3 regions of the Erwinia sp. 1181_3 genome follow, and region 1 is predicted to be linked to each of the others. Evidence: predicted binding sites of a transcription regulator. Region 1 holds the regulator's gene; each other region holds the start of a gene.

Region 1 (10,422 bases):
CGCAGCCTGCTTATTGTAGCGATTCTGCCCTGGCGATGAAAATGACATTTTCACATGCGAGAGAGGTAAAAATGTGACCAATAGACAAAACAGGGAAACAAAATAACATTTTCTTATCATCACTGCTGCACCTGTTATGACTAACACTGGTTTTATTGCTGGGTTAACCACCTGATTGTGCTCAATATTACATCATTTTCTTGATCTGTATTATTGAAACAAAAAAGACCTTACCCTTTGTTAAGAAGTTAGATTAGAATTGGCCTAACCTTCTGCATACCGCAGAAATCTCTTTTTTTACCGCGTTGCTGCTTTTTTGTAGCGCACAAACTGTTAATGGGAACGATGCGTTTACTCATCACGCTCTTCATACTGGCTTTCACTCAGTTGTTCTTCAACATGGCGCACGCATCGCCACATGCCCCTATTAATGCAAAACAGCAAAAAGCCGAAAGCAATACTGCACGTGTAGATGACCGCCGTAAGCGCCGCCCGGTAAAAGCCACTTCGACCAAAAAAGTCAAAGAACCTGTCAGTAAGAAAGCCAAAGAAACCGCTAAAAAAGAACCCTCTAAATCAGCACGGCTTCTGCTGGCAAAAAAACTGAAAGAGAAAGAAAAGAAAAAAACCAGCGTGGCCCCGGTGCGTAATGCGAAGGTGGAGAAGAAAACACTGAGTAAAAAACTCGCGGCCAGCAAAAAAGCAGATAAAAAACATTATGGTCGTCAACGCGCAGGCAGCAAAGCCACTGACGATGATAACGATGCTCTGAACGCCCCGCTCAAACTCAGCAAAGCGCATCGCGCTCGCTACCAGAAAGCACGTGAGACGGCGATGAACAAGCTGATGGGCCAGCTCGGTAAACCTTATCAATGGGGCGGCACCTCTCCGAAAACCGGTTTCGACTGCAGTGGTCTGGTGTGGTATGCCTATAAAGACCTGGTGAAGTTCAAGATCCCACGCACGGCTAATGAAATGTACCATCTGCGTGATGCGGCTTCGATTAAGCGCGATCAGTTAGAGAAAGGTGATCTGGTCTTCTTCCGTATTAACGGACGTGGCACAGCAGATCATGTTGGCGTCTATCTGGGTGGAGGGAAATTTATTCAGTCTCCACGGACAGGTAAAGATATTCAGGTCAGTGCGTTGAGCGAAGATTACTGGCAGGAACATTACATCGGTGCGCGCCGTATGATGACGCCTAAAACGATTCGATAATGCGTGTGGGTTCGGGAAGAGTTTCCTCCTCCCGTGCAAGAATTAATGCATTACCGCCGTAAAACTAAACGCAATAATCATCAGCAGTGAACCCACAACGGTCAGCGCCGTCATTTTCATATCAGTGTTCATTCTCTCTCCTCAATAACCTTGTTATTAGTAAGCCAACAGATTTTCCCACAGTTACCCGTAAAAATCTCGTTTTCTGTGCGCAGCCTTGTTAGAATTCTTTATTCCGTTGCGCAACACCGTTGGCAACGTGTAAAAGTCAGCACTGCATGTCACTCTACGGACGATTTTACCCCTTCCCGACCCTTTGAGACAGCACCCAAAATAATTCTGGTCGGGCAGGAATGGCTGTACCCAGGCAAACGTTTAACCAATTAGTTATCAAAATGTTACGATAACACCAGGAGTACGATTTTCATGGCAACAATTAAGGATGTGGCAAAGCGCGCCGGTGTTTCAACCACCACTGTGTCTCACGTGATTAACAAAACGCGCTTTGTAGCCGAAGAGACGCGCGAAGCGGTATGGGTTGCAATCAAAGAATTGCATTATTCCCCCAGCGCCGTAGCCCGCAGTCTGAAGGTCAACCACACCAAAACCATTGGCCTTCTGGCAACATCCAGTGAAGCGCCCTATTTTGCAGAGATCATTGAAGCAATAGAAAACCGCTGCTTTGCCAAAGGCTATACGCTGATTTTGGGCAATGCGCACAACAACCTGCAAAAGCAACAGGCCTATCTGTCAATGATGGCGCAAAAACGCGTCGATGGGCTGCTGGTGATGTGTTCAGAATATCCTGACACGTTGATTTCTATGCTGGAAGATAACCGTAATATTCCGATGGTCGTCATGGATTGGGGCGAATCACGCGGTGATTTCACTGATACCGTGCTTGATAATGCTTTTGAGGGTGGTTACCTGGCGGGGCGCTACCTGATCGAACGCGGGCACCGCGATATCGGCGCGATCCCAGGCCAGCTTGAGCGTAATACAGGCGGTGGCCGCCATGCCGGATTCCTGAAGGCACTGGCAGAAGCGGGCATCACTTTGCGCGATGAATGGCTGGTGCAGGGCGATTTTGAACCTGATTCTGGCTATCGCGCCATGCAGCAAATTTTGTCGCAGAAGCAGCGCCCAACGGCCATTTTCTGTGGCGGTGATATTATGGCCATGGGCGCGATTTGCGCAGCAGATGAAATGGGGCTACGCGTACCGCAGGATATTTCAGTGATCGGTTATGATAACGTGCGCAACGCCCGCTACTTTACGCCCGCACTGACCACCGTCCACCAGCCAAAAGAGCGTCTGGGCGAAACCGCTTTTGATATGTTGCTGGACCGTATTACCAGCAAGCGCGAAGATCCGCAAACCATTGAAGTTCACCCTTCACTGATCGAGCGTCGTTCCGTTGCCGATGGTCCTTTCCGCGACTACCGCCGTTAATCACTCACCTGCCACTGGCCAGGATGTTCGCTTAACCACTCTGCATTCAGGGTTTCTGTGCTCCCCAGATAGTCCAGTAACCAACTTAGCGCCGGTGAGGCGCTTTGTTCCGACCAGCTGAGATAACAGGGACTGTCGGGAAACGGGGACGTCAGCGTCACTTCTCCTAACACGCCTTGTTGCAGCCAGGGCTGGGCAAAATGACCGGGTACCATCCCAACACACAGCCCGGCTCGCAGGCAGTCAAACGCACTTTCCCAGTCAGGCACCACCAGCCGTCGTTGATTATCTAATGTCCACGTGGTGCGTTTCGGCAAGGCACGTGAGGTATCTTCCAGCACCAGCGATGGCCACTCACGGATTAACGTCTCGCTTAACGGTCCCTCATGGCTCAGCAGAGGATGTGACGTTTTCACCACGCAGCGCCAGTTAAGACTTCCCATATCACGAAAAGCAAAACGTCCTCGTACCGGGATCGCCTGAGTCGCACCGATCGCAACATCGACGCGACCGTCAGCCAGCGCATCCCACACACCGTTGAACACTTCCGGCATGATATGCAGTTCCATATCCGGAAAATGCCGGTAGAAATCCACGACCAGCTGCCGGGTGCGTGCCGGGCGCACAATTCTGTCGACCGCAATATTGATTTGTCCCCGCCAGCCGTTAGCCACCTGTTGACAGCGTGTGCGGGTGGCGAGCATTTTTTTGATAACAGCACGACCTTCTTCAATGAAAACCCGTCCGGCGTCCGTCAACTCCACATCACGATGACGACGCTCAAACAGACTCACGGCCAGCCAGGCTTCCAGCTGGCGCACGGTATAACTTACTGCGGAGGGGACGCGATGCAATTCCGCCGCAGCAGCGGTAAAGCTGCCCGTCCTCGCCACCGCATCAACCACTTCAAGAGAATGTTCAGACCACATGATTCGCCTTCAATATTTTTCATCGCAACCCACGAATATTAGCGTTTCACAGACGGGTCAGCACGCGATTACACTGCACGCGTAAAAAAATTGTCTAATAAGAGTTAAAAACCATGCGTTCCAAAGGATTTATGATTTACCTTGCGCTGCTCAGTATGCTGGGCTTTCTTGCTACCGATATGTACCTACCCGCGTTTGGCGTGATGCAACAGGACTTACAGACGGAAGCCGGCGCCATTAGCGCCAGTTTAAGTATCTTCCTCGCCGGGTTTGCCTGCGCACAGCTAGTCTGGGGCCCGTTGTCAGACCGCATCGGCCGCAAACCGGTGTTGATGATGGGCTTGAGTCTGTTCGCCGTTGGTTGTGCAGCCATGCTGTGGGTGGAGTCGGCTTTCTGGTTGCTGATCGTTCGCTTTGTTCAGGCCGTGGGTGTGTGCGCTGCGGCGGTGAGCTGGCAGGCTCTGGTGGTTGATCGCTACAGTGGTCCGCGGGCCAACCGTGTCTTTGCCACCATTATGCCCCTGGTCGCCCTCTCGCCTGCGCTGGCTCCCCTGTTGGGTGCCTGGTTACTGCAACACTTTTCCTGGCGTTCTATTTTCGTTGTCCTGTTACTGCTCAGTCTCGCGCTACTGATCCCTACATTGCGCTTGCCGTCACGCCCGGTGGACGATCACGCTGCCGTTAAGCCCCGCACGCCTGGCTTCCTCACATTGCTGAAGTCGCCTATTTACAGTGGCAACGTGGCGATTTATGCCGCGTGCTCTGCCAGCTTCTTTGCCTGGCTCACCGGCTCCCCTTTCATTCTGGGTAACCTTGGTTTGTCCCCTGCAGATATTGGCCTCAGCTATGTTCCGCAAACTGTGGCGTTTCTTGTCGGCGGGTTTAGCTGCCGCGCCCTGTTGAACCACTTTGCCGGGCGCCAATTGTTGCCATGGCTGCTGGCCTTCTACAGCGTCAGCATTCTCGCGATCTATTTTGTTTCACTGCAGCCGCAGCCTTCCTTGTTTGCATTGCTACTGCCGTTTTGTGGAATGGCGATGGCAAACGGTGCGATTTACCCGATTGTGGTGTCCAGTGCGTTACTGCCCTTCCCCCAGGCGACCGGTAAAGCCGCCGCCTTGCAGAATATGTTGCAGCTCGGCCTCTGTTTTTTCGCCAGTCTGGCGGTGTCAACATGGATTGAATCCCCGTTACAGACCACTACGCTGGTGATGGCTGGCACGATTGTTCTGGCTGTCGTTGGCTATATCGTCCAGCGACTGGCGGAGCAAAAACAGCCCCACCTGACGGCGCCGGGCCAGGTGGAATCCTGTAAAAACACTTAGTTAGCGCCCTAACAATAATGAATTGAATATTACCTTTCGTGGGCATATACTTTTCAGCGCAATATAAAATAACAACTTAACACCATTTTTGAGTGGGCGATGGCGTTTGTCGTCGTCCACTGTTGGTTCCTGACAGGGTTGTCATGGAGTTGTTCCGAGTGACTACGTTACGACCTCTGTCAGTTTCACATCAAACCTCTTTTTTAACGTCGGATATCAGACTGCGGCATTCGCCGTGAGTGCTCTCACAGGCCTGTAGAAACAGACAATTCTTTTTCTCAGGTTTTAATCACACAGGGTGATGGAGAAGCTATGAGTTCATCGTGTATAGAAGAAGTGAGCCTTGACGACAACCCGTGGTATCGAATCGTCCAGGAAATGTTGAGTCAGGCCAATATTGAAATCAATGGTTCCCGTCCCTGGGATATCCAGATTACCAACCCCGATTTTTTTAAACGCATTCTGCAGGAAGGATCGCTGGGGTTAGGTGAAAGCTATATGGATGGCTGGTGGGAATGCGAACGCCTGGATATCTTTTTCCAGCGTGTTTTGCAGTCAAAATTAGATCAGCAACTCCCTCACCATTTCCGCGACACCTTGCGTGTTGTGGCCTCCCGACTCACGAATCTGCAAACGCGCAAACGCGCGTGGATTGTTGGCAAAGAGCATTATGATCTGGGTAACGATCTCTTCACCCACATGCTCGATCCTTATATGCAATATTCCTGCGGTTACTGGAAAGAAGCCCGTACGCTGGAAGACGCTCAGGAAGCCAAATTGCAGATGATCTGTGAAAAACTTCAGCTGGAACCGGGCATGTCTTTACTGGATATTGGCTGTGGCTGGGGAGGTCTGGCCGAATATGCCGCGCGTCACTTTAGCGTAAATGTTGTGGGTGTTACCATTTCCGCCGAACAACAAAAGCTGGCGCAACAGCGCTGCGAAGGGCTGAATGTGACGATTTTGCTTCAGGATTATCGCGACCTGTCTGAGCAGTTCGACCGTATTGTTTCTGTCGGAATGTTTGAACATGTCGGGCCGAAAAATTACGCTACCTATTTTGATGTGGTGAATCGTAATCTGAAACCGGAAGGTATTTTCCTGCTGCATACCATTGGTGCTAACAAAACCAATAATGATGTTGACCCGTGGATCGACAAATACATTTTCCCTAACGGTTGCCTGCCCTCTGTGCGTCATATTGCCGCCGCCAGCGAACCCTGGTTCGTGATGGAAGACTGGCACAATATTGGCGCTGATTATGATGTGACGTTAATGCACTGGTATCAGCGTTTTCTTAGCGCCTGGCCTCAACTGTCGGATAAATATGGCGAGCGTTTTAAAAGGATGTTCACTTACTATCTGAATGCTTGTGCGGGGGCGTTTCGGGCAAGGGATATTCAGCTCTGGCAGGTGGTATTTACCCATGGCAAACAAGGTGGACTGCGCGTTGCGCGTTAGGACATACTCTGTTTAGCAGGGGCGACGTCATGTCGCCCTTTTTTATCGCATTACGCTTCCGGGCTCTCAGCCTGTTGTTCGCTGACTGCGGCAGCCAGTAATGCCGCTTCACGCTGAGCCAGAACACGCTCAACGGTTTCCACAATCGCCTGCGTATGCGGGTCGATCTCAATATTCACACGATGCCCCAGACGTTTGCTGCCTAAGGTGGTGCGCATCAGTGTCTCGGGGATCAGATGAACACAGAATTTTGTGCGCGTCACCTCTCCTACCGTCAGGCTGATACCGTCAATGCCAACAAATCCTTTATGCAGGATATATTTCATCTGACTGGCATCCTGCGGTTTAAACCAGATTTCGCGATTGTTTTCCGAGGTGAGTATTTTGCTGATCTCTGCCGTGGTCATAATATGACCTGACATCAAATGACCGCCAATTTCATCACTGAATTTTGCTGCACGCTCAACGTTAACGGTATCACCGACTTTCAGATCGCCCAGATTGGTAATACGCAGCGTTTCTTTTACCAGATCAAAGCTAACGCGGTCGCCATCGACTTCGGTCACCGTCAGGCAACAACCATTATGGGAAACGGACGCACCCAGTTCCAGCCCGGGCAATAATGCCTCCGGCATTCTGATCACATGGGTACGAAAATTAGGTTTTTCGTCAATGTCCAGCACCTCCGCGGTGCCCTGCACAATACCGGTAAACATAGCTGTTGCCTCAATCAATGTGTTTTCGCTCCAGTTAGTTTGCCCTGGCATCGCCACAAAACCAAATAAAGTCCCGTTTAATTGCGTGACATAAAGAGCGATTCTTTTATCAGAAGATTGGCTATTTCCACCGCTGACACTAGAATGGAACGCCTGCCCTGCTGGCATCATCGCAAATGCCGTTTATTTCTTCAGCAGTGTCTTTCATCATTCAACTACCCAATGGATTTCACGTCGCAGTAAAACGTCGCGAAACATAGCGGAAAAATTAAAAAGGTGTATGTGTGCAGAAGTACCTCTTAGAGGCGCGTCAGTTATTAGCCCTTGCTATCCCGGTGATCCTTGCGCAGGTTGCGCAAACCTCCATGGGCTTTGTTGATACAGTGATGGCCGGTGCCGTTAGCGCCACGGATATGGCCGCCGTTGCAGTAGGAACCTCAATCTGGTTACCTTCCATTCTTTTTGGTCACGGTTTGATCCTGGCGCTGACGCCGGTGGTGGCTCAGCTTAATGGTTCTGGCCGACGTGAGCGCATTGCGCATCAGGTTCGCCAGGCCTACTGGCTGGCAGCGATGGTCTCTGTGCTGATTATGGTGGTGTTGTATAACGCCGGATACCTGATTGGCGCCATGCACAATGTTGACCCGGAATTATCCAGAAAGGCCGTGGGATACCTGCACGCCTTGCTGTGGGGCGCTCCCGGTTATCTGTTTTTCCAGGTCGCCCGTAATCAGTGTGAAGGTTTATCCAAAACGAAACCCGGCATGGTCATGGGGTTCCTCGGGCTGCTGGTGAATATCCCGGTTAACTACGTCTTTATCTACGGTCACTTTGGCATGCCTGCACTGGGCGGTATTGGCTGCGGCGTGGCAACCGCATCGGTCTACTGGGTGATGTTTATCGCGATGAAGGCCTGGGTGAATCGAGCCAAATCAATGCGCGATATCCGTGTTGAGGGACGTTTCAGTCCGCCAGACTGGAAAGCATTACGCCGTCTGACCGGGCTTGGTCTGCCGGTTGCGCTGGCGCTATTCTTTGAAGTGACATTGTTCGCTGTCGTGGCCCTGCTGGTGTCTCCGATGGGGATCGTCAAAGTCGCGGGCCATCAGATCGCCCTGAACTTCAGTTCACTGATGTTCGTCCTGCCTTTGTCGTTGGGGGTCGCTACCACCATCCGCGTAGGCTTCCGGCTGGGTCAGGGTTCGGTTGAGCAGGCAAAGGTCGCCGCATGGACAGCACAGGGCGTGGGCATCTGTATGGCTTGTCTCACCGCGCTGTTCACCGTGACGTTCCGCGAAGAGATCGCCCTGCTGTATACCGATAACCCTGAGGTGATTACGCTGGCAGCACAGCTGATGTTCCTGGCGGCGGTGTATCAATTCTCTGACTCCATTCAGGTGATCGGCAGCGGCATCCTGCGTGGCTATAAAGACACTCGTTCAATCTTCTTTATTACCTTCGTCGCCTATTGGATCCTCGGCCTGCCGAGCGGTTACGTGCTGGCGATGACCGACTGGGTGGTCCCGGCAATGGGCCCTTCAGGATTCTGGACCGGCTTTATCATTGGACTGACCTCCTCTGCCGTCATGATGATTTGGCGGATGCGCCGTCTGCAACGTCAGCCTGCGGAGATGATTCTCACGCGTGCAGCGCGTTAATTTTCTGATAAACCCGGGGAAAATGATTAAAATTGCTGCGCTTCGCACAGTTGCGCAGCAATCAGACGCAAAAATCCTTTTTTCTCCTTGCCAGGCGTTCGGGGTGTCGTTAATATTCGTCCCCGTTGTCACCACGACAACAATTTGCGTCTGTAGCTCAGTTGGTTAGAGCACCACCTTGACATGGTGGGGGTCGATGGTTCGAGTCCATTCAGACGCACCATCTTTCTTCCAAAGAAAGATGAGCGAATAACAAGTGGCGAGTATTTCGTGCTAATGCGCGGCGGCAATTGAGTGAATCCGCAGGAGCATACATCAGTATGTGACTGGGGTGAACGAAAGCAGCCAACAAAGCAGTAGTATGAAAGACGAAGCAAATTATGCGTCTGTAGCTCAGTTGGTTAGAGCACCACCTTGACATGGTGGGGGTCGATGGTTCGAGTCCATTCAGACGCACCAAATTCCTTTCCGAAGCATCACCCTACCCGTGTTACCCTACTCAAAAGGCTTTGCCCTGTTCCACGAAACGTACCACATCCCCTTTTTTTGCCCTCAACCAGACTTTCAGATTAACCTTACTTAGTGCTGGTTTGCGCAACGAATTTGATGCGCATCATTCCTGCATGCTATTTCACGCTTTTTAATTGGTTTTCGAACACTTAGCGACTATAATACGGAACGTTGTTTCACTTGAATGGTTTCAGCGTATGGTTGCCCCTCAATTTATAACGAGTACCTGTTGCGCAACGTCCTGCTGCGCCTGCGCCGAAACCACGTCTCAACTTACCCTGCATGCTTTAATTCTGTCACCTATCCTTACTCAGTATCGACGTTTTCATAACGCAAATTTTTTCCTCCGGGGGAAACACCGCCGGGATCCATCTTTAATCATCCATCACAACTTAATAGATAAATCGTCATGAAAAAGACTAAAATCGTATGTACTATCGGCCCAAAAACCGAATCTGAAGAGATGCTGACTAACCTGCTTGATGCCGGTATGAACGTGATGCGTCTGAACTTTTCCCACGGGAATTATGAAGAACATGGCCAGCGTATTACTAACCTGCGCTCCGTCATGAGCAAAAGCGGTCACCAGGCTGCCATTCTGCTGGACACTAAAGGTCCTGAAATCCGTACGATGAAGCTGGAAGGCGGTAACGATGCCTCCCTGAAAGCGGGCCAGACCTTCACCTTCACCACCGACCAGACCATCATCGGTAACGCCGATACCGTCGCGGTGACTTACGCTGGTTTCGCTTCTGACCTGAAAATCGGTAACACCGTACTGGTGGATGACGGTTTGATCGGTATGGAAGTTATCGAAGTCACTGAAAGCACCGTGGTATGTAAAGTGCTGAACAACGGTGACCTGGGCGAGAACAAAGGCGTTAACCTGCCGGGCGTTTCCATTCAGTTGCCTGCGCTGGCTGAAAAAGACAAGCTGGACCTGATCTTTGGCTGTGAGCAAGGCGTCGACTTCGTTGCTGCCTCGTTCATCCGTAAGCGTTCAGACGTGATCGAAATCCGTGAGCATCTGAAAGCGCACGGCGGCGAGCATATCCAGATCATCTCCAAAATTGAAAACCAGGAAGGCCTGAACAACTTCGACGAAATCCTTGATGCCTCTGACGGTATCATGGTCGCTCGTGGTGATCTCGGC
Region 2 (10,422 bases), on a different contig from region 1:
AGGCAATTTATGCCTATATCACTCTGAATCATGGCGAAGAACCTTCACCCGAGCTGTATACCGAAGTGCGCAATTGGGTACGTAAAGAGATTGGCCCGATTGCCACCCCGGATGTATTGCACTGGACAGATTCATTACCGAAAACCCGTTCCGGTAAAATAATGCGTCGTATCCTGCGCAAAATTGCTGCCGGTGATACCAGTAATCTCGGTGATACCTCTACTCTGGCCGATCCTGGCGTAGTGGAGAAATTACTCGAAGAGAAACAGTCCATTAAAATGCCATAACCCACAGGGGCCACCGTGCCCCTGCTTTTCATATTGACATCATAAACCTGCCGCAGAGCAGATCTGATTGCTTCACGTCTTAATATTGTCCGTACCAGGATATAAAAAAAATATATTCCCCCGATCTTGACGTTAATGCTTCAAGGATCAAAGGAATAACCCTGTCTCTGGAGATATTACAATGAGCAATGTCCTCTACGAAAGAATAGAACGAAGTGCGAAATTTAAAGAGCTGGTGAGAAAACGCCAGAGCTTTGCCACCCTGCTGTCCGTGATTATGTTAGTGCTGTATGTCGGGTTTATTTTGCTGATTGCTTTTGCCCCTGGCTGGCTCGGTACGCCGCTTTATGAAGGGACCAACGTGACGCGCGGTATTCCGATTGGCGTGGGCTTAATTGTGATTTCTTTTCTGCTGACCGGAGTTTACGTCTGGCGTGCTAATGGCGAGTTCGACCGTCTGACCCGCGAACTGCTGAATGAGGTGAAAGGATGAAATCACGCCATCTGTTCTTTGCGCTGGCGGCACTGTTGCCGTGTGGTGTACTGGCCGCCGATGCTATCAGCGGCGCGGTAGAGCGCCAGCCGACTAACGTCGAAGCGATTATCATGTTCCTGATTTTCGTCGCTTTTACGCTGGGGATCACTTACTGGGCCTCCAAACGCACCCGTTCACGCAGCGACTACTACACGGCAGGCGGCAATATCACCGGCTTCCAGAACGGTCTGGCGATGGCCGGGGACTTTATGTCTGCCGCCTCATTCCTCGGAATTTCCGCGCTGGTGTACACCTCCGGTTATGACGGGCTGATTTACTCGCTTGGTTTCCTGGTGGGCTGGCCGATCATTCTGTTCCTGATTGCCGAACGCCTGCGTAACCTCGGCCGCTATACCTTTGCAGATGTGGCCTCTTATCGTCTTAAGCAGAAGCCAATCCGCACCCTCTCCGCCTGCGGTTCTCTGGTGGTGGTGGCGCTGTATCTGATTGCGCAAATGGTGGGGGCAGGCAAGCTTATCCAGCTGCTGTTTGGCCTGGACTACCATGTGGCAGTGGTGTTGGTCGGGATCCTGATGGTGATGTACGTGCTGTTTGGCGGCATGCTGGCCACTACCTGGGTGCAGATTATTAAAGCCGTGCTGCTGCTGTTCGGCGCCAGCTTTATGGCGATTATGGTGATGAAAACCGTTGGCTTCAGCTTCAATACGCTGTTTACCGAAGCGATGAAGGTGCACCCGAAAGGCATCGCCATTATGAGCCCCGGCGGGCTGGTGCATGACCCGATATCGGCGCTGTCACTCGGACTGGGCCTGATGTTTGGTACCGCCGGGTTGCCGCATATTTTGATGCGCTTCTTTACCGTAAGCGATGCGCGTGAAGCGCGTAAGAGCGTGTTCTGGGCCACCGGCTTTATGGGTTATTTCTACTTCCTGACCTTTATTATCGGGTTTGGTGCCATTCTGCTGGTCGGGGCTAATCCGGCGTTTAAGGATGCGACCGGGGCACTGATTGGCGGCAATAATATGGCGGCGGTGCATTTGGCCGACGCGGTGGGCGGCAGTCTGTTCTTAGGCTTTATCTCTGCTGTGGCCTTCGCCACCATTCTGGCGGTGGTTGCGGGTCTGACGCTGGCCGGCGCCTCGGCGGTGTCACACGATTTGTATGCCAGCGTGTTCCGTAAGGGCCAGGCGAGCGAACGTGATGAGCTGCGGGTGTCGAAGATCACCGTGGTGCTGCTGGGGATTGTGGCGATCCTGCTGGGCATTATGTTTGAGAAACAGAATATTGCGTTTATGGTCGGGCTGGCGTTCTCGATTGCGGCCAGCTGTAACTTCCCGATTATTTTGCTGTCGATGTACTGGTCGAAACTGACCACGCGCGGGGCAATGATTGGCGGTTGGCTGGGTCTGCTGACGGCGGTGCTGCTGATGATCCTCGGCCCGACGGTGTGGGTGCAGGTGCTGGGACATGCCAAAGCCGTGTTCCCGTATGAGTATCCGGCGCTGTTCTCCATGCTGGCAGCATTTATCGGTACGTGGCTGTTCTCGGTGACCGACAACTCGGCATCGGGTGCGGAAGAGCGTCAACGCTTCCAGGCGCAGTTTGTGCGATCGCAAACAGGTGTCGGGATTGAGGGTGGGAAAGGGCATTAACACGGAACCCGTACGGGCGAGGCACGCCTCGTCCGTATCAAACAGGGTGGCAGGGCGTTAGAAGTGCAGTGCGGCGCCCACGTATGGACCATCAGCAACGACATTATCTTTACGGCCATCTTTGCCGTTCAGCGTCATATACTTGTAACCCACGCTCACATCCACCAGAGAGATTGGCTGGAAGCTCACGCCTGCAGATGCTTCCTGGTAGTTATCGATGTGGCTGGAAAACGAATCAGGAGAGTAGAAATACTCACCGTACACGTTAAACATTTTGGTCACAGGGACTTTCACGCCGCCACCAATGGCAATCGCGTAGCCATCTTTCGTGTCTTTCGGGTTAGTCGACAGCGCTTTAACGGTCGGAGACAGGAACACATCGCCAATCGCGACGTTGTAACCCAGACCCAGGCTCTCTACATTGCCATCATGATCGCTGCGCAGCCAGTCACCGGAAAGCGCAAAACCAGGGGTTGTTGTCCCCAGGCCAACGTGAACATCAGTGTAATCCTTACCCACACTCACGCCACCTTCGATAGCCTGAGCAGAGCCTGCCAGCGCCAGCAGCGCCAGTGCGCCGGTTGTCATTGCCACTCTTTTCATTTTATTCTCCTGATTAATTTTTACTCACGCCATGATGCGGCGGGCTTGCAGAGTAAACCAACCGCCCCTGAAATTATATGAGAAACAAACTAATCACGTTGAATTTGAGTAACCTTACAAACGCACTGAATCCAGTCCTGTTAGCCAACCGCCCACATGACATGCCCGATAGCAGGCGCTATCACCACGGTAACGACACCGGATAACATCATCACTAAGCTTGAAACCACGCCCTCCTGCTGACCCAGCTCATACGCGCGTGCCGTCCCGGCGCCGTGAGATGCCGCACCGAATCCGGCCCCTCGCGCCAGGCCTTGTTTGATGGCCAGACGCAGGAACAACAGGTCACCCACCGCCATGCCAAACACCCCGGTGATCACCACAAACAACGCCACCAGATCCGGCTGCCCGCCCAGCTGTTTCGCTGCCGCAAGCGCAAACGGCGTGGTGATGGAACGCACTGCCAGGCTGCGCTGAATGCTCTCCGGCAACGCCAGCATCTGCGCCAGCCACACTGAACTGCATACCGCTACCGCCGTGGCGGTGATCACCCCGGCACTGAGCGACATCCAGTGACGACGAATGATCGCCATGTTCTCATACACCGGTACAGCAAACGCCAGTGTGGCCGGGCCAAGCAGCCACAAGAGCCAGCGGCTTTCACTGATGTAGTCCTGCCAGGAGATATGGGCCACCACCAGCAGCGCCACCAGCACCATCGGTGTCATCACCAGGGGCATCAGCAGCAGGCGGTGCCAGCGGCGATACAGCCGTTTATTGCAGAAGTAGACGGCCAGTGTGGCCAACAGACATAACACGCTGAGGATAAAATCATTCATCGCCCTTCCCCTGTTTACGCGCCGCCAGCCACAGCTCGAAGCGATACACGCGATCCACCACCAGCGAGGTGGCGCCCAGCACCAGCAGCGTACTGACACCAATCACCAGCAGAATTCGCCAGCCCTCAAGGCGCAACAGATCGCCATAGTTAACCACCGCGACAACGGCCGGAACAAAGAACAACAGCATTTCAGCCAGCAACCAGCTGGCACCGGCTTTGACCCACCCCAGCGGCATTACGCGCAGCATAATCATCGACAACAGCAACAACATCCCAACGATGTTGGCGGGAAGGGGTAAATGCAGCCAGCTCACCAGCTGTTCTGAGATTAAAAACAGCCCGACATAAAGCGCCACCTGTAGCGGAACCTGAACCCGATGCAGCCAGGCAGAACCCTGTGGACGAAGTGCCAATGCCATGCTGTTTTCCCCTTTGTGAATGTTTTTATAGGAAAGAGTATAAAGCGGTAACAAAGGGTGAAAAAAATGACTTAATATTATCCCAACTATGCCAGACAGGAATGATTATGGACGTTCGCGCCCTGCGCTACTTTGTGGAAGTGGTTCGTCAGCAAAGCTTCACCCGTGCTGCCGAACAGCTCTACGTCACACAGCCGACCATTAGCAAGATGTTGCGCCAGCTGGAGGATGAGCTGGGCTGCACCTTATTGATCCGTGAGGGGCGTAAACTGCATCTGACGGATACCGGGCAGGCGGTGTACCAGCGCGGCGTGACTATCCTGCAAGAGTTTAAACAGCTGGAAGCGGAGATCAGCGATATCAACGAGCTGAAAACCGGCGAGCTGCGCCTGGGTATTCCCCCGATGGTGGGGATGCAAATTGCGGGTTCGATCTCCGCATTTCGTCAGCGTTATCCGGGCGTGGAGCTGAAAATATCTGAGTTTGGCGGCCTGACCGTGCAGCAGGCCGTGCTGTCCGGCAGTCTGGATATTGCCATGACCGCCCTGCCGGTCGCTGATGATTTGCCGCTGAATTCGCTGTCACTGATGAGCCACCCGCTGTGCGTGCTGGTGCCCCGTACCGAGGCCTGGTTGCGCCGCAGCCATATGCCGATCAGTGAGCTGGCCGGGCACCCGATCCTGATCTATAACGAAGAATTTTCCCTTAATCGCCAGCTGATGCGGGCGTTTCAGGCCAGTGGTTTTACTCCGCAGATTGCGGTGCGCAGCGGGCAGTGGGATTTTCTGGCCGCGATGGTGCAGGCGGGTATGGGCGTGGCGATTCTGCCGGAGCCTATCTGTCAGCGTCTGGATAAAAGCCAGCTTCTGTGGCTGCCGCTGGAGTCGGATCTGGTGTGGAGTCTGGGATTAATCTGGCGCGAGGGGAGCTATCTGTCGCGCAGCGCACAGGCATGGATTACCTGCTGTCGCGAGTTCTGGCCGGGCGAAACACCGCGCATTTCATTGTAAACCCGCCGGGCGAGGCATGCCTCGCCCCTACACGCAATTTACAATGCCGGATTATCGCAGGAGCCGGACATGTCCGCCCACCAAAACCACACGAAATAGACACCGTCGGATTATCGTAGGGGTCGGGCATGCCCGCCCACCAAAAACACACGAAATAGACACCGCGGATTATCGTAGGGGACCGGGCATGCCCGGCCCACCAAAAACACACGAAATAGACACCGTCGGATTATCGTAGGGGTCGGGCATGCCCGACCCACAAACGCACGGGACCGCCGATGCGCAGTTATTCCTCTTTCTCGATCAACAGCGTTTCCAGCAGGTCGAGATCGTGCAACAGCTTCTGCATCGTCTCATTACTGATTTGCTGCGTGGCTCGCAGGTGATACAACTCCGCGCGCTCAGAACGCAGAGCGCTCAGACGGAAACGTCGCTCAAGGTTTTCGGCAAACAGCGCACGTTCCATATCCTCTTTGCCATCCACACGACGACGCAGATTGCCCATCACCCTTGAACTGACTTCTTTCAACAGCTCGGGGTCGATGTTCTCTTCCGTGTCGACCATCAGACGTTCTTCCATCTTATGCAGACTGTCGATGGCAACACTCGCCATCGTCGCACGCGCCATCTGTAGCTCACGGCGGTGGCCCGCTTTATCGATCCCTTCAACGCCTCGCAGCAGCAGCGGCAGCATGACCACCCCCACCAACAGCGAGAACAGGATCACCCCGGTCGCCAGGAACACCAGCTCATAACGCGCCGGGAAATCATTTCCGTTACTCAGCAACAGCGGAATCGACAACACACCGGCCAGGGTAATCGCGCCGCGTACCCCGGCGAAGGAAGCAATCAGCAGCTCACGCGTCGAGTAGCTGGAAAACTCCATCGGACGTTTTTTTAACGCCGTACGGCTGATAAAGCGCATGGTCCACAGCCAGCCAAAACGCACGACCATCAACGCCATATAGATCAGCACCACCGAGGCAAACAGCACCCACAGCTCAACATTCGGGTCAGCATCCGCCTGACGCACGGAGATTTCCAGAATGCCTGGCAGTTGCAGGCCCAGCATCAGGAAGACCATGCCGTTAAACACGAATTCCAGCATCTGCCAGACGCTGTTAGCACGCAGGCGCATAGCCAGCGGCGCCTGACGGATAATCCCGGAGCGTGAAATGGTCATCCCGGCGGCAACCGCCGCAAGAATGCCGGACACACCGATATGTTCGGCAATCAGATAAGACGCAAACGGCAGCAGCAGCAGCAGCACGGTCTGCGTGGCCGGATCATCGCCACTCCAGCGGCTGAACAGGCGCAGTGATTTACCGTATAACCAGCAGATCGCGATACCTGCCAGCAGGCCACCTATCGCCACTTTGGCGAATTCCAGCGAGGCCCCGGACACGGTAAACACCATCGTGCCCATCGCCACGGCGACGGCGAACTTCAGCGACACCAGGCCGGATGCGTCGTTCATCAACGCTTCGCCTTGCAGTATCCCCATAATTTTTTTCGGAATGCGCCCCTCGCCGACAATACCGGAGAGCGCCACGGCATCGGTCGGTGACAACACGGCCGCCAGTGCAAAGGCAGACAGCAGCGGAATACCCGGCACCAGCCAGTAAATCAGGTAGCCAATCCCGACAACGGTAATCAGCACCAGCACCAGCGCCAGGCCAAGGATCTCGCGCCCGTGGCGCAGAAACTCACTGGTCGGGGTTTTCCAGCCGTCAGCAAACAGCAGCGGTGGGATAAACAGCACTAAAAACAGCTCCGGATCAAAATCGACATGCAGACCAAACGTTGGCCAGGCGAGCAACGCGCCCATAGCGATTTGCACCAGAGGCAAAGGAATTTGAAAGGGAATAATACGCGCGGCGACGCCTGACAGCGACACAACCAGCGTCAAAATGAGAATGGTAAAGAAAATTTCCATGCGATCCTTTTTATACGTCTTCCGATAGGCTTTAAACACAGGCAGACATTGATAGCGAATACCCTGGTAGATAGTAAAGCAAATTAGGGAGACGATGAAAAACAGGATGTGCGTTAGGAAGGGAAAATCAGTGTCATCTTAAGGTGGGGCCAGCGATCCCGGCCCCGAAACAGAATTATATCGCCCAACCGCAGGCATAGAAAGCGACCAGCGCTACCGCAATAAGCACGGTGCCCACATTCAGCTTGCGCCATTCACCGGCAAAGATACGGCCAATCACCAGTGAACCGAAACCGAGCATAATACCGGTAACGATGTTACAGGTCAGAACGATAAAGACGGCTGCCAGCAGGCCAGACATTGCATCAACAAAATCACTGAAATCGATTTTGGACACGTTGCTTAACATCAGCAGGCCGACATACATCAGCGCAGGTGCGGTGGCATAACCCGGAACCAGGTACGCCAGCGGCGACAGGAACAGGATCATCAGGAACAGCACACCGACCACGATGGCTGTCAGACCCGTTTTACCGCCTGCTGCCGTTCCGGCTGCCGACTCAATGTAAACGGCTGCCGGGGCCGCACCGACCAGACCTGAGAAAATGCTGCTCAGTGAGTCCGTGGTCAGGGCCTTGCCGCCATTGATAATCTGGTTGTCTTTATCCAGCAGGTTCGCCTGCCCGGCGACTGCACGGATGGTGCCGGTGGCATCAAATACCGCCGTCATCACCAGCGCCAGCACGCTTGGCAGCACCGCCGGTTTTAATGCCCCAAGGATATCCAGGCTAAACACCAGCGAGTTACCCTGCGCATCGCTCAGGCTTGGCATCGCGAACAACCCCTGATAGGTCACCGCCGGGTCGAAGATCAGGCCAAGCACCGAGATGGCAATAATCGTCAGCAGGATGCCACCAGGCACACGCAGCTTCTCCAGACCAAAAATCACCGCCAGCCCGACCAGCGTCATCACCACCGGGAAAGAGGGGAAGTGACCCAACGCAACCGGCAGGCCAGGCCCCGGGTTTTTCACCACCAGGCCCACACCGTCAGCGGCAATCAGCAGCAGGAACAGGCCGATGCCCACGCCCGTGCCGTGCGCCACGCCCATCGGCAGGTTACGCAATATCCAGGCTCGAATGCCGGTTGCAGAGATCAGGGTAAACAGGACGCCCATCAGGAACACCGCACCCAGCGCAACAGGTACGCTGATCTGCTGGCCCAGCACCAGGCTAAAGGCGGTGAATGCCGTCAGCGAGATCGCGCAGCCAATCGCCAGCGGCAGATTGGCCCACAACCCCATCAGCAGTGAACCAAAACCGGCCACCAGGCAGGTCGCCACAAAGACCGCCGTCGGCGGGAAACCTGCTTTGCCCAGCATCGAGGGCACCACAATCACGGAATAGACCATCGCCAGGAAGGTCGTAAGACCGGCCAGGATTTCCTGACGGACGCTACTACCGCGCGCAGAAATTTTGAACCAGGCGTCTAAAGAGCCGCTGGCCGGTTGAGAAGGAGCTGACATCGTAATCCCCTGAGATTTCTTATGAGTTATCGCTGCGTGGTACCCCTGTTTCCCAGCGGTAGTCGACGTTTGCATCCCTGGCGCAATATACGCGGTACAAAAACCTCAGGGCGAGGCGCAGACCGGATAAAGGCAAACGTTTACTATTCCACGCAAAAAACCGCCTAATTGCTGTGCTGATACTCGATATCATTCGCGTCGCAGGCGGGCAACGCCAACGCATCTGCGGCTTGAAGTATGACGAGTATTCCTGCGCAAACGATTATCCTGTGTTTAATGGTGCATTTTCAACACTTCTTCACGCATAAATTTGCATAATTATTGATTTGCACACACGTCTGCTATCAACGCTTATGAGGGTAACGGCAGTGCCGTGCGCACTCTAATAGCGCTTTCTTATGACGGCCTGCAATAGCGCTTTCTTATGACGGCCTGCCGACGGTTGCGAGTTGAAACGTTTGTCACTCAAGAAAAGAAAAGCATTCAGTCGAGACGGACCTCACCGCCCTGTTGTAGCGCACGCTGCCAGGCAGCACGGCTTTGCACCTTCTGCAACCAGGCCTGAATCGCCGGGCTGTCGGCCGCGCCACCGCGCGCGGTGAGCGCCTGCAGCGGAAAACTCATCTGCACATCCGCAATACTGAAGCGGCTACCGGCGAACCATTCATTTTGGGCAAGATGCTGTTCGATGAACTGGCGATGGGTGGTGATCTGCGGGTCGAGGTAGCCCTTCTGAACCCCTTGACCAAAGGCGCTGCCGATGGGACGTAACAGCCAGGGCACCGGGGCTTTGCCCATCCGGCTAAAAATCAGTTTCATTACCAGCAGCGGCATCAGTGACCCTTCCGCATAGTGCAGCCAGTAGCGCGACTGAATCACCTCTTCTTCATCGAAAAGTTTCAGCAGACCTTCAGCGTCATACTGCGCTTCCAGATACTCCAGGATCGCGCCGGATTCGGCCACCACACGATTGCCATCGGTAATTACCGGAGATTTACCTAGCGGATGGACTTTTTTCAGGGCCTCAGGTGCCAGCATGCTCGCTTCACGCTGATAACGTTTGATCTGATAGGGCACGTTCAACTCTTCCAGCAACCACAGCACGCGCTGCGATCGCGAATTGTTCAGATGGTGTACGGTGATCATATTCGCTCCTTAAAGCCTGAGTATAGTCAAACGCTCTTCACATCCAACAGTATCGCCCCAGTGCCCTGCTCGCTCAGGCGGTCGTTCGGGTTACGCAGCGGGCAGTCTTCCATCGACAAACAACCACAGCCGATGCAGCCGTCCAGATCGTCGCGCAGGTGCGTCAACGTTTCAATGCGTCTGTCCAGTTCGTCACGCCACTGTTGCGACAGCACCGCCCACTCTTTTGTCGTCATGCGCTTGCCCGGGGAATACTGCATCAGGCTGTCGCTGATAGTCGCAAGTGGGATGCCGATACGCTGGGCAATCTTGATCACCGCCACACGCCTCAGCACATCACGGGTGTAGCGCCGTTGATTTCCGGGGTTGCGGAAACTGCTAATTAATCCTTTGCTTTCATAAAAATGAAGCGTCGAAACCGCCACACCGCAACGCCGTGCCACATCGCCGGGGGTTAGTTCGCGCTTGCTGGCGTTACTCATACTTTTTTTCATTTAGCGCTTTACC
Region 3 (10,422 bases), on a different contig from region 1:
GGGCGACACCGTGGCAAACCCTGACGCGCGTGGTACTGCCGGGGGCCTCTTCCGGTATCTTCGCCGCCCTGATGATCGGGTTTGGCCGCGCTATTGGCGAAACGATGATTGTGCTGATGGCTACCGGTAATACGCCGGTGACCGACGGGGGGCTGTTTGAAGGATTACGTTCACTGGCGGCCAATGTGGCGGTAGAAATGCCGGAAGCGGCGGCGGGCAGCACCCATTACCGTATTCTGTTCCTGTCTGCGCTGGTGCTGCTGATCTTCACGCTGGTGGTCAATACCGTTGCCGAGATGGTGCGTCAGCGACTGCGGCAGCGTTACAGCCAGCAGGAGGTGCAGGGATGAATGCGGTAAAGAATAATCACCGCTGGCGCTGGCTCACTGGTGGCGCTGTTGCCGTCAGTCTGCTGGCCTTCCTGTTGCTGATTACCCTGCTGGCCTGGCAGGGGCTGCGTTATTTCTGGCCGCAGCCGCTGGAACTGTTCACGTTGAATACCCCGCAAGGTCAGGTACAGGTACTGGGCGAGGTCACCCAGCAGCAGACCGTATCGCGCCAGCAACTGGTCGCCAGCGGCCAGCGAGATGCTGCGGGTCTGCCTGACAGCGTGACACGTTATCTGATTAAAACCGGTAACCGTGATTTCGATGCGCCTGACTTTCGCACGGTACTGTCCAGCGATGCGATCGCCAGGGAAACACCCCCGCAGGCCATCGTGTTGCAACGCCGCTCAGGCGGCAATGCCTATGGCTGGTTCGAAGGGCTGCGTGAAGATAGCCATTTGTTAACCTCCCAGGACCCTGGCAAGACCTTACAGCAGCGTTTATTGCAGGCTCGTCAGCGGATTGACGAGGCAGAGAAACTGCGGCGCAAGAACATGGCGCGGCTGAACGCACAGATGGAGTCGCTGGAGCAACAGCGGCAGCATCTGCGAGACGAAAAGCGCTATAACCCCGAGGCCCAGTCGGTGTATCAGGCGGATCGCGCTGAACTGCAACGTCAGTTCGCCCGTCAGGCCGCCAGACTCGCAACGCTTCAGCGTGAAAGCAACAATACGGCGGTGCTGCTGCGGGATGCCAGCGGTGTGCAGCATGAGATTTCGCTGGCGCAGATTATTGCTGCCTGGCAGCCCAATGCGATGACCACCGGTATGAAGTGGCGACATTTTGGCAGCCAGCTGTGGCACTTTGTCAGTGATTCTGGCGGCGGGAGCCAGGGGGAGGGCGGTGTCTTCCCGGCGATTTTCGGTACCGTGCTGATGGTGTTGCTGATGTCGGTGGTGGTGATGCCGCTGGGGGTGATTGCCGCCATCTGGTTACATGAGTATGCCGGACGCAATCTGTTAACCCGGCTGGTGCGTATTGCCGTCGTCAACCTGGCGGGGGTGCCATCGATTGTCTATGGCGTGTTCGGCCTGGGGTTCTTCGTCTGGTTTATGGGCGGCAGCCTCGATCGTCTGTTTTTCTCCAGCGCCTTGCCGAACCCGACCTTTGGCACGCCAGGCCTGCTATGGGCATCACTGACCCTGGCGTTGCTGACATTGCCAGTGGTGATTGTCGCCACTGAAGAGGGGCTGTCGCGCATTCCGGGTTCATTGCGCCAGGGTGCGCTGGCGCTGGGGGCGACGAAGGCAGAGATGCTGTGGCACGTGGTGTTACCGCAGGCATTACCGGCGATGCTTACCGGGCTGATCCTGGCGGTGGCACGTGCCGCTGGAGAAACCGCTCCACTGATGCTGGTGGGCGTGGTGAAGATGGTCCCGGAGCTGCCGATAGACTCGCTGTTCCCTTATTTACATCTGGATCGTAAATTTATGCACCTTGGTTTTCAGATTTACGATCTGGCGTTCCAAAGCCCCAATGCCGAAGCCGATCGCCCGCTGGTATTTGCCACGGCGCTGCTGTTGGTGTTGCTGATTCTGGGGTTAAATCTGATGGCGATGGTCCTTCGCCACCGTCTGCGCGAGCGCTACCGTGCGCTGATGCATTAACACGGAATTCCGTTATGACTGCGATGTTTGATGACAACGAAACCGCGCTTGAGATTGATAACCTCTGTTTGTGGTATGGCGATAAAGCCGCGCTGAATAACATCAGCCTGCGAGTGCCTAAAAACCGCATTACGGCGTTGATTGGTCCATCAGGCTGTGGGAAATCAACGCTGTTACGCTGTTTTAACCGTATGAACGATCTGATTGATGGTTGTCGCATTGAAGGGGATATCCGCCTGCAACAGCAGTCAATCCTCGGCCATAATCAGGATCTCTCTGCGCTGCGTCGCCGCGTGGGCATGGTGTTTCAACGGCCTAATCCCTTCCCGAAAACCATTTACGATAATGTGGTATACGGTCTGAGGTTGATGGGCGTGCGTGACAGGCGTGTACTGGATGAAGCGGTGGAGCGTGCGCTGCGTGCTGCGGCGCTGTGGCCAGAGGTGAAAGATAACCTCTGGCAAAATGCCCTCACGCTGTCGAGCGGACAGCAGCAGCGCCTGGTGATCGCCAGAGCTATCGCCATTGAGCCTGAAATCCTGCTGCTGGATGAGCCGACCTCGGCACTGGATCCGATTTCGACGCTGGTGATAGAAGAGCTGATGACATCGTTAAAACAGCACTTCACGCTGATTCTGGTCACGCACAATATGCAGCAGGCGGCACGTGTGTCGGACTATACGGCGTTTATGCACCAGGGGAGTGTGGTGGAGTTTGGCATGACCGATGATCTGTTTACGTCACCGCGTCAGCGTCGTACTGAGGATTATATTACCGGACGATATGGTTAATTTGGTGGAGGTCATTGATATGGGCGGACAGGAAAAAAGGTCCGCCCTTACGCAGGTAAGGCATTATTCGAATGCATGTCCTTCAGCGGACAACGGCTGACCGTCAAGCCATGCGGCATCGTCGCGCATAGCCAGTCGGCCATCCACAAACCAGCCGACGACCAGTGGATAAATCGCATGTTCCTGGTGCTGAACGCGCGCAGCAACATCCGCTTCGCTGTCGTTGCTGTACACCGGCACTTTTGCCTGCAGGATCACCGGACCGCCGTCCAGCTCTTCGGTGACAAAATGCACCGAGGTGCCGTGCTCGTCGTCACCGTTCTCGATGGCCTGGCGATGCGTATGCAGCCCCGGGTATTTCGGTAACAGCGAAGGATGGATATTCAGCATCCGACCGGCATAGTGCTGAACAAATGCCGGGCTGAGGATGCGCATGTAACCGGCCAGTACCACCAGATCGGGGGCGTAAGCGTCAATCTCCAGCATCAGCTGGCGATCGAACGCTTCACGGTCGGCAAACTGCGCAGCAGACAGCGCATGAGCAGCAACGTTCGCCTCACGCGCACGTTCCAGACCAAAGGCCTCAGCCTTGTTACTGAACACGGCAGCAACGCTGCCGTGAATCCGTCCCTGCTGGCAGGCGTCCAGGATTGCCTGTAAATTGCTTCCATTACCGGAAACCAGCACGACTATGCGTTTCATGCGTTAATAACCACACGTTCTTCAGAGTCAGAGGCTTTGATGACACCGATTTTCCAGGCTTTTTCGCCTGCATCAGTCATCAATTGTACCGCTTTGTCGGCGTCTGCCGGACTCAGGGCAATCACCATGCCGACACCACAGTTAAAGGTGCGGTACATCTCAAAGCGGCTGACGTTACCGGCCTGCTGCATCCAGCCAAAGACGGCTGGCCATTCCCAGCTTGACTCGTCCAGAACAGCCTGAGTGTTATTCGGCAGTACGCGCGGAATATTTTCCCAGAAACCGCCGCCAGTCAGGTGGGCAATCGCATGGACATCCACCTGTTCGATCAGGCTGAGGATGTTTTTCACGTAGATGCGGGTTGGAGCCAGCAGATGGTCAGACAGCGTTTTGCCTTCAAGCTGAGTGGTTTCCGGGTCAGTTTTGCTGACTTCCAGAATTTTGCGCACCAGCGAGTAGCCGTTGGAGTGAGGGCCGCTTGAACCCAGGGCGATCAGAACGTCGCCATCGGCCACTTTGCTGCCGTCGATAATTTCGGATTTCTCAACCACGCCGACACAAAAGCCTGCCACGTCGTAATCTTCACCGTGGTACATACCTGGCATTTCAGCGGTTTCGCCGCCCACCAGTGCACAGCCAGACTGTGAACAGCCTTCAGCGATGCCGGTGATCACACTGGCTGCCGTGTCAACGTCCAGCTTGCCGGTTGCATAATAATCCAGGAAGAACAGAGGCTCTGCGCCCTGTACCACCAGATCGTTAACGCACATCGCGACCAGATCGATACCGATGGTATCGTGGCGTTTAAGGTCCATCGCCAGACGCAGCTTGGTGCCGACGCCGTCAGTGCCGGAAACCAGGATAGGTTCACGGTATTTTTGCGGCAGTGCACAAAGGGCACCGAAACCGCCCAGTCCACCCATCACTTCCGGGCGACGAGTCTTTTTCACTACGCCTTTGATACGGTCGACTAAAGCATTGCCAGCATCGATATCTACGCCGGCGTCTTTATAGCTGAGAGAGGTTTTGTCGGTCACTGCGAAATCCCCACGCGGTTTGCGGTTGGTGTGGTGGTAAGTTTAAGCGCGGCAATTCTAGCAGCGCAGGCAAACGTTTGCGAGTGCCATCTTATTGCGCATTGCGGATAGCTGGATTTTAGCTAATTCTTAGAGGGGTTGCAGGAGATGTGCAAAGTATTGCACTAAGTCATATGGCGCCGGGGATAAATGGCGCTATAATCTCGCGATTTTTTTTTGCAGCTTAACACTCCGGGAGTACAACAATGAAGATCGTGGAAGTCAAACACCCGCTGGTCAAACATAAACTGGGTCTGATGCGGGAACATGATGTAAGCACCAAACGTTTCCGTGAACTCGCATCAGAAGTGGGAAGTCTGCTGACTTATGAAGCCACTGCCGATTTGGAAACCGAAACCGTGACCATTGAAGGCTGGAACGGTCCGGTTGAAATCGAACAGATCAAAGGTAAAAAAATTACCGTTGTCCCTATTCTGCGTGCTGGTCTCGGCATGATGGAAGGTGTGCTGGAACATGTGCCAAGCGCCCGGATCAGTGTCGTTGGCGTGTACCGCGATGAAGAAACACTGGAGCCAGTACCCTATTTCCAGAAGTTGGTGTCCAACATCGAAGAGCGCCTGGCACTGGTGGTTGACCCGATGCTGGCAACCGGTGGTTCGATGATTGCTACTATCGACCTGCTGAAAAAAGCGGGCTGTAACAGCATTAAGGTGCTGGTACTGGTCGCGGCACCGGAAGGTATTGCTGCGCTGGAAAAAGCGCACCCGGATGTTGAGCTGTACACTGCCTCAGTCGATCAGGGGCTGAACGAGAAGGGGTATATTATCCCTGGCCTCGGCGATGCAGGCGATAAGATCTTCGGTACTAAATAAGCCGGCTGCGGGCGAGGCGTGCCTCACCCCTACGAACCCCGTAGGGGCCGGGCATGCCCGGCCCGGCAAGCGCCGAATCCGCGAGTAATTCGTAGGGGTGGGGCATGCCCGGCCCGGCAAGCGCCGAATCCGCGAATAATCCGTAGGGGGCGGGCATGCCCGCCCCGATAAGCATCAAACCGACCAGAGAGTCGGTTTTTTTATAGCAAAGGCAAACTCAAGGGGTAATAACATCATGACGCGTCGTGCAATTGGCGTACACGAGCGGCCACCGCTGCTGCAAACCATTCCACTCAGCTTCCAGCATCTGTTCGCCATGTTTGGCGCGACGGTCCTGGTACCCATCCTGTTCCATATCAACCCGGCCACGGTGCTGCTGTTCAACGGCATCGGCACGCTGCTGTACCTGTTTATCTGTAAAGGTAAAATCCCGGCTTATCTGGGCTCCAGCTTTGCCTTTATCTCCCCGGTACTGCTGCTGTTACCGCTGGGTTATGAAGTGGCGCTGGGCGGTTTCATTATGTGTGGTGTGCTGTTCTGCCTGGTGGCGCTGATCGTCAAAAAAGCCGGTACAGGCTGGCTGGACGTGATGTTCCCGCCAGCGGCGATGGGCGCGATTGTGGCGGTGATTGGTCTGGAACTGGCGGGCGTGGCGGCGAATATGTCCGGTTTGTTACCAGCCGATGGCAGCATGGCTGACAGCAAAACCATTATTATCTCGATGGTCACGCTGGGCGTAACGGTCTTTGGCTCCGTGCTGTTCCGTGGTTTTCTGGCAATTATCCCGATTCTGATCGGTGTGCTGGTGGGCTACGCACTGTCCTATGGCATGGGCATTGTCGACTGGACGCCGGTGGCGAAAGCCCACTGGTTTGCCCTGCCAACCTTCTACACCCCGCGTTTTGAATGGTATGCCATTTTCACCATTCTGCCTGCGGCACTGGTGGTGATTGCCGAACATATCGGCCACCTGGTGGTAACGGCGAATATTGTGAAGAAAGACCTGCTGAAAGACCCGGGTCTGCATCGTTCAATGTTTGCCAATGGCATCTCGACCATTTTCTCCGGCTTCTTTGGCTCAACGCCCAATACCACTTATGGCGAAAACATCGGCGTGATGGCGATTACCCGCGTGTACAGCACCTGGGTAATTGGCGGCGCAGCGATTCTGGCCATCATGCTCTCCTGCGTGGGTAAGCTGGCTGCGGCAATCCAGGCCGTGCCAGTCCCGGTGATGGGCGGCGTATCGCTGTTGCTGTACGGTGTGATTGCGGCATCGGGTATTCGCGTACTGATTGAATCGAAAGTGGATTACAACAAAGCGCAGAATCTGATCCTGACCTCCGTGATCCTGATCATCGGCGTCAGTGGGGCGAAAGTACACATTGGTGCCGCTGAGCTGAAAGGCATGGCACTTGCCACCGTGGTGGGTGTGACGCTCAGCCTGATTTTCAAAGCGATCAGTCTGTTGAGTAAGGAAGAAGAGGTGATTGAGGTGCAGGACGAACGTCGCGACGCACAGTAAATCTAAGGGGCAGCTCTGGCTGCCCCTGCCTCATTGCATCTCCCGACCTTAGCGTTTCATGATCCTGAACGACTTGTGGTAGAATTTTCCCGTTTTCTGCCTGCTCAAACCCTGAGGTGAATCTGAACACGCCGGCACAGCTCTCACTGCCACTTTACCTGCCCGACGATGAAACCTTTGCCAGCTTCTGGCCGGGGGAAAATCCGTCGCTGCTGGCTGCGCTTCAGGGCGCACTGCATCAGCAACACGGGAGTTACTTCTACTTCTGGTCCCGCGAGGGCGGAGGACGCAGCCACCTGTTGCATGCCGCCTGTGCCGAACTGTCGGCCAAAGGTGAGGCGGTGGGCTATGTTCCTCTCGATAAACGCACCTGGTTTGTGCCTGAAGTGCTCGATGGCATGGAGCAGCTCGCGCTGATCTGCATCGACAATATCGAGTGCATTGCCGGGGATGAACCCTGGGAAATGGCGATCTTCGATCTGTATAATCGCATTCTGGAAACCGGTAAAACACGACTGCTGATCACGGGTGATCGTCCACCGCGTCAGCTCAACCTGAAGCTGGCGGATCTGGCCTCGCGTCTCGACTGGGGGCAGATCTATAAGCTGCAACCGCTTTCCGATGAAGATAAATTGCAGGCCTTACAGCTACGTGCAAAATTACGCGGTTTTGAACTACCGGAAGATGTGGGCCGCTTCCTGCTGAAACGGCTCGATCGTGAAATGCGTACGCTTTTTGTGACGCTGGATCAGCTCGATCAGGCCTCTATCAGCGCCCAGCGTAAACTGACCATTCCCTTCGTTAAAGAGACACTGGCGCTGTAGTTGCTCTGCGCCAGGCTTTCTTCCTTAAAGAATCTCCAGCACCTGCTCCGGCGGTCTGCCGATGCGCGCTTTGCCTCCATTGGTAACAATCGGGCGTTCAATCAGCTTCGGCTCAGCGACCAGCGCGGCCAGTAACTGCGCTTCCGTTAACGTTAAATCGTCCAGACCCGCCGCTTTATACTGCGCTTCTTTAGTCCGCATCAACTGACGCGCGCTGGTGAATCCCAGCTGCTGCAACAGCGTTTTCAGCGTGGCGACATCGGGTGGGGTCTCCAGATAAAGGATGACCTCAGGCGTTATTCCCTGGCGGGTCAGCAGCGCGAGCGTTTCGCGGCTCTTGGAGCAGCGCGGGTTATGGTAAATCTGTACCTCTGACATGGCTATCCTCAGGATTCGTTATGATTTCTGGTACTGACGGAAACGCTCCTGCAAATGGCGCAGCTGGTCGATGCGTGCGTCATAACGTGCCTGCTTCAGGCTGCCCAGTTTTACGGCTGCACTGGCGCTGCTCAGGCTGCGGATGGCCTGATCGAGCTGGCCGCTTAACGCCAGACCTTCAGCTCGCGCCGCCTGTTCTTCATCTGTCAGCCTCTGATCCGCCGAGGCCTGAGCCAGCAAGTCCCAGCCGTTGGGGTCATCTTTGTTCGCCCATGTGTAGCGGTAGAGCACTTTGCTGGCATTGGCCGGTTGTTTGGCCTCCACATAGGCGTTGGCGAGGTTAATCTGCAATACCGGATTGTTGTTTACCCCTTTAACGGCCAGCAGACGGTTTATCGCCTGTTGAGGCTGCTTCAGCCCGATATCGATGTCGGTCATGATATCGAGATACCACAGATTATCCGGTTGCTTTGCCAGCAGTGGCGCAATAATAGTACGCGCCTCCGTAAACTTACTTTCCCCCAGCAGCAACACTGCTTTCCCGTATAGCGCGGCGGACTGTTCACGGCTGTTACCGTGCGCCAGGGTCGTCAGCAGATCGGTGCCCAACTGGTTCTGTCCGGTTGAGAACATCCCCAGCGCCCTGACTTTGGCCATGTAGTAATCCTGCGAGGACTGCACCACCACTGGCTTCATCTGATTGGCGCGGTTCCGCGCATCGGCCAGACGACTGTCAGGCAGTGGGTGCGTCAGCAGCATTTCCGGTGGTTTTGACGCAAAACGGGAGGCGTCCGCCAGCTTCTGCAAGAAGTTGGGCATCGCTTCCGGGTCAAAACCGGCGCGCTGCAGCACCTGAATGCCGATGCGGTCCGCTTCCTGTTCATTTTGCTGGGTAAAACTGATGATGCCCTGTTGAGCCCCTGCCAGCGTGCCGCTCAATGCCGCCATCCCCGCCTGCGGGCTGGCCATTGCAAGAAGAATGGATCCCAGCGCGCCGACCCAGGTCAGTGGCGCATTACGTTGCTGCTCTTCCATCGCGCGCGCCAGGTGACGCTGGGTCACGTGGGAGATTTCATGCGCCATAACGGAGGCCAGCTGGCTTTCATTATCGCTGTAGCGGAACAGGGCGGAATGCAGGACAACGTTGCCGCCAAAGAAAGCAAAGGCGTTAATTTCATCGTTACGGATCAGGTAAAAATGGAACGGGGTTTTTACCGACCAGGCGTGGGTCACCAGGCGCTGCCCTAACTGATTGATATATTGATTCAGCAGCGGGTCGTTGATGATAGGGGCACTGGCACGCAACTGGCGCACATAAAAATCGCCCATCGCCAGTTCCTGATTAATCGACAGTGTGCCGCCTGCGGTGGTACCGATATCCGGCAGATTATCGCTGATATCGGCATGTGCCGGAAGCAAGCTACCCGTCAGCAGTGTCACCACCAGCGAAGCCAGCAGGCTTTTCTTTAATCGGATGAACATACGTAAACCCTAACAAGGAAGTCCAGTTTTTTGACCGGCAACGTGCCGAAATGTTCTGCATGTACGTAGAAAAAGACGCACTAATTCCACATCTTAAACCACAGCCCGGGGCGAATGAAATGGCTAAAATAGTGACGTCTGCCGGTACTCGTCAATTACGCACACGATGTTGCGGTAAAAAACTGAACAGGGCGGTGTGGGGGCGCTCCCCGACAGAGCAGGTGAATGTCGCTCTCATCGGCGCAATGGTTCGGCTTAAATTTAAAAGTTAGGTAAATTTAATCAGTTTTATTGATAGTGGCATGCTAATTGACCAGGTTTTTTCTTAAAAACGTCCCTGTCGTAGGAGAGGGCAGTGTAAGACGACATAAGCAAAATTATCATTGGCTGGGGGGCGGGTGAACAATGGCGAACCATTAAAAAGTATAAAGATATCCAGTCAGTTACGGTAATAACAATGATCTGACGGCGAGAGGGACCCGCGACTGTAGTTTGGTATGGACCTGCCTGATGACGGCTGTCTACGGGCATTGTTAGCTGATGCTACACAGTGACGTTCCGGCACTGTTTTAGAGGGGGACTATCCAGCCTGTATGATGAAAAACGCCGGTAAGCGTTTGTGATGAGGCTGTGTAATATCGCAGTCACAACGGTGTTTTGCGGAGAGTTCCTTATGCGTTCTGTGGTGTCTTATGTTCTGATTGCGGCTGTCGCGGGTTTTGTCGGGGCCAGTTTTACCAAAGCGCCTGAGCTTATCGACAAGATCAGCAATCGTGTTGCACCGGTCAGCGATCCTGAAGGGTTTTGGTCAACGCCCG

The links. The regulator PurR, encoded in region 1, represses purine synthesis genes. The targets are predictions, from matches to a motif close to CANGCAAACGTTTGCNTG.
Region 2: the regulator PurR is predicted to act here: its motif matches at 8,899-8,916, upstream of FY046_RS18805 (NCS2 family permease).
Region 3: the regulator PurR is predicted to act here: its motif matches at 4,590-4,607, upstream of purM (phosphoribosylformylglycinamidine cyclo-ligase).

What each region holds. Positions count from the first base shown of each region.
Region 1 is NZ_VTDE01000004.1:388,638-399,059, forward strand. It holds gene FY046_RS13770 (C40 family peptidase) at 346-1,218, shown strand; gene cydH (cytochrome bd-I oxidase subunit CydH) at 1,261-1,350, opposite strand; gene purR (HTH-type transcriptional repressor PurR) at 1,645-2,670, shown strand; gene punR (DNA-binding transcriptional activator PunR) at 2,667-3,599, opposite strand; gene punC (purine nucleoside transporter PunC) at 3,713-4,924, shown strand; gene cfa (cyclopropane fatty acyl phospholipid synthase) at 5,237-6,385, shown strand; gene FY046_RS13800 (riboflavin synthase subunit alpha) at 6,436-7,101, opposite strand; gene FY046_RS13805 (MATE family efflux transporter) at 7,386-8,759, shown strand; tRNA gene FY046_RS13810 (tRNA-Val) at 8,906-8,982, shown strand; tRNA gene FY046_RS13815 (tRNA-Val) at 9,142-9,218, shown strand; gene pykF (pyruvate kinase PykF) at 9,679-10,422, shown strand, end outside.
Region 2 is NZ_VTDE01000009.1:72,632-83,053, forward strand. It holds gene acs (acetate--CoA ligase) at 1-287, shown strand, start outside; gene FY046_RS18770 (DUF485 domain-containing protein) at 469-780, shown strand; gene actP (cation/acetate symporter ActP) at 777-2,435, shown strand; gene FY046_RS18780 (YfaZ family outer membrane protein) at 2,493-3,038, opposite strand; gene FY046_RS18785 (LrgB family protein) at 3,179-3,877, opposite strand; gene FY046_RS18790 (CidA/LrgA family protein) at 3,870-4,298, opposite strand; gene FY046_RS18795 (LysR family transcriptional regulator) at 4,406-5,308, shown strand; gene FY046_RS18800 (Na+/H+ antiporter) at 5,595-7,244, opposite strand; gene FY046_RS18805 (NCS2 family permease) at 7,420-8,769, opposite strand; gene FY046_RS18810 (glutathione S-transferase family protein) at 9,253-9,915, opposite strand; gene soxR (redox-sensitive transcriptional activator SoxR) at 9,942-10,409, opposite strand.
Region 3 is NZ_VTDE01000008.1:118,060-128,481, forward strand. It holds gene FY046_RS18115 (ABC transporter permease subunit) at 1-350, shown strand, start outside; gene pstA (phosphate ABC transporter permease PstA) at 347-1,993, shown strand; gene pstB (phosphate ABC transporter ATP-binding protein PstB) at 2,017-2,784, shown strand; gene purN (phosphoribosylglycinamide formyltransferase) at 2,848-3,486, opposite strand; gene purM (phosphoribosylformylglycinamidine cyclo-ligase) at 3,483-4,523, opposite strand; gene upp (uracil phosphoribosyltransferase) at 4,769-5,395, shown strand; gene uraA (uracil permease) at 5,631-6,920, shown strand; gene hda (DnaA inactivator Hda) at 7,037-7,744, shown strand; gene arsC (arsenate reductase (glutaredoxin)) at 7,769-8,122, opposite strand; gene bepA (beta-barrel assembly-enhancing protease) at 8,141-9,604, opposite strand; gene FY046_RS18165 (DsrE family protein) at 10,278-10,422, shown strand, end outside.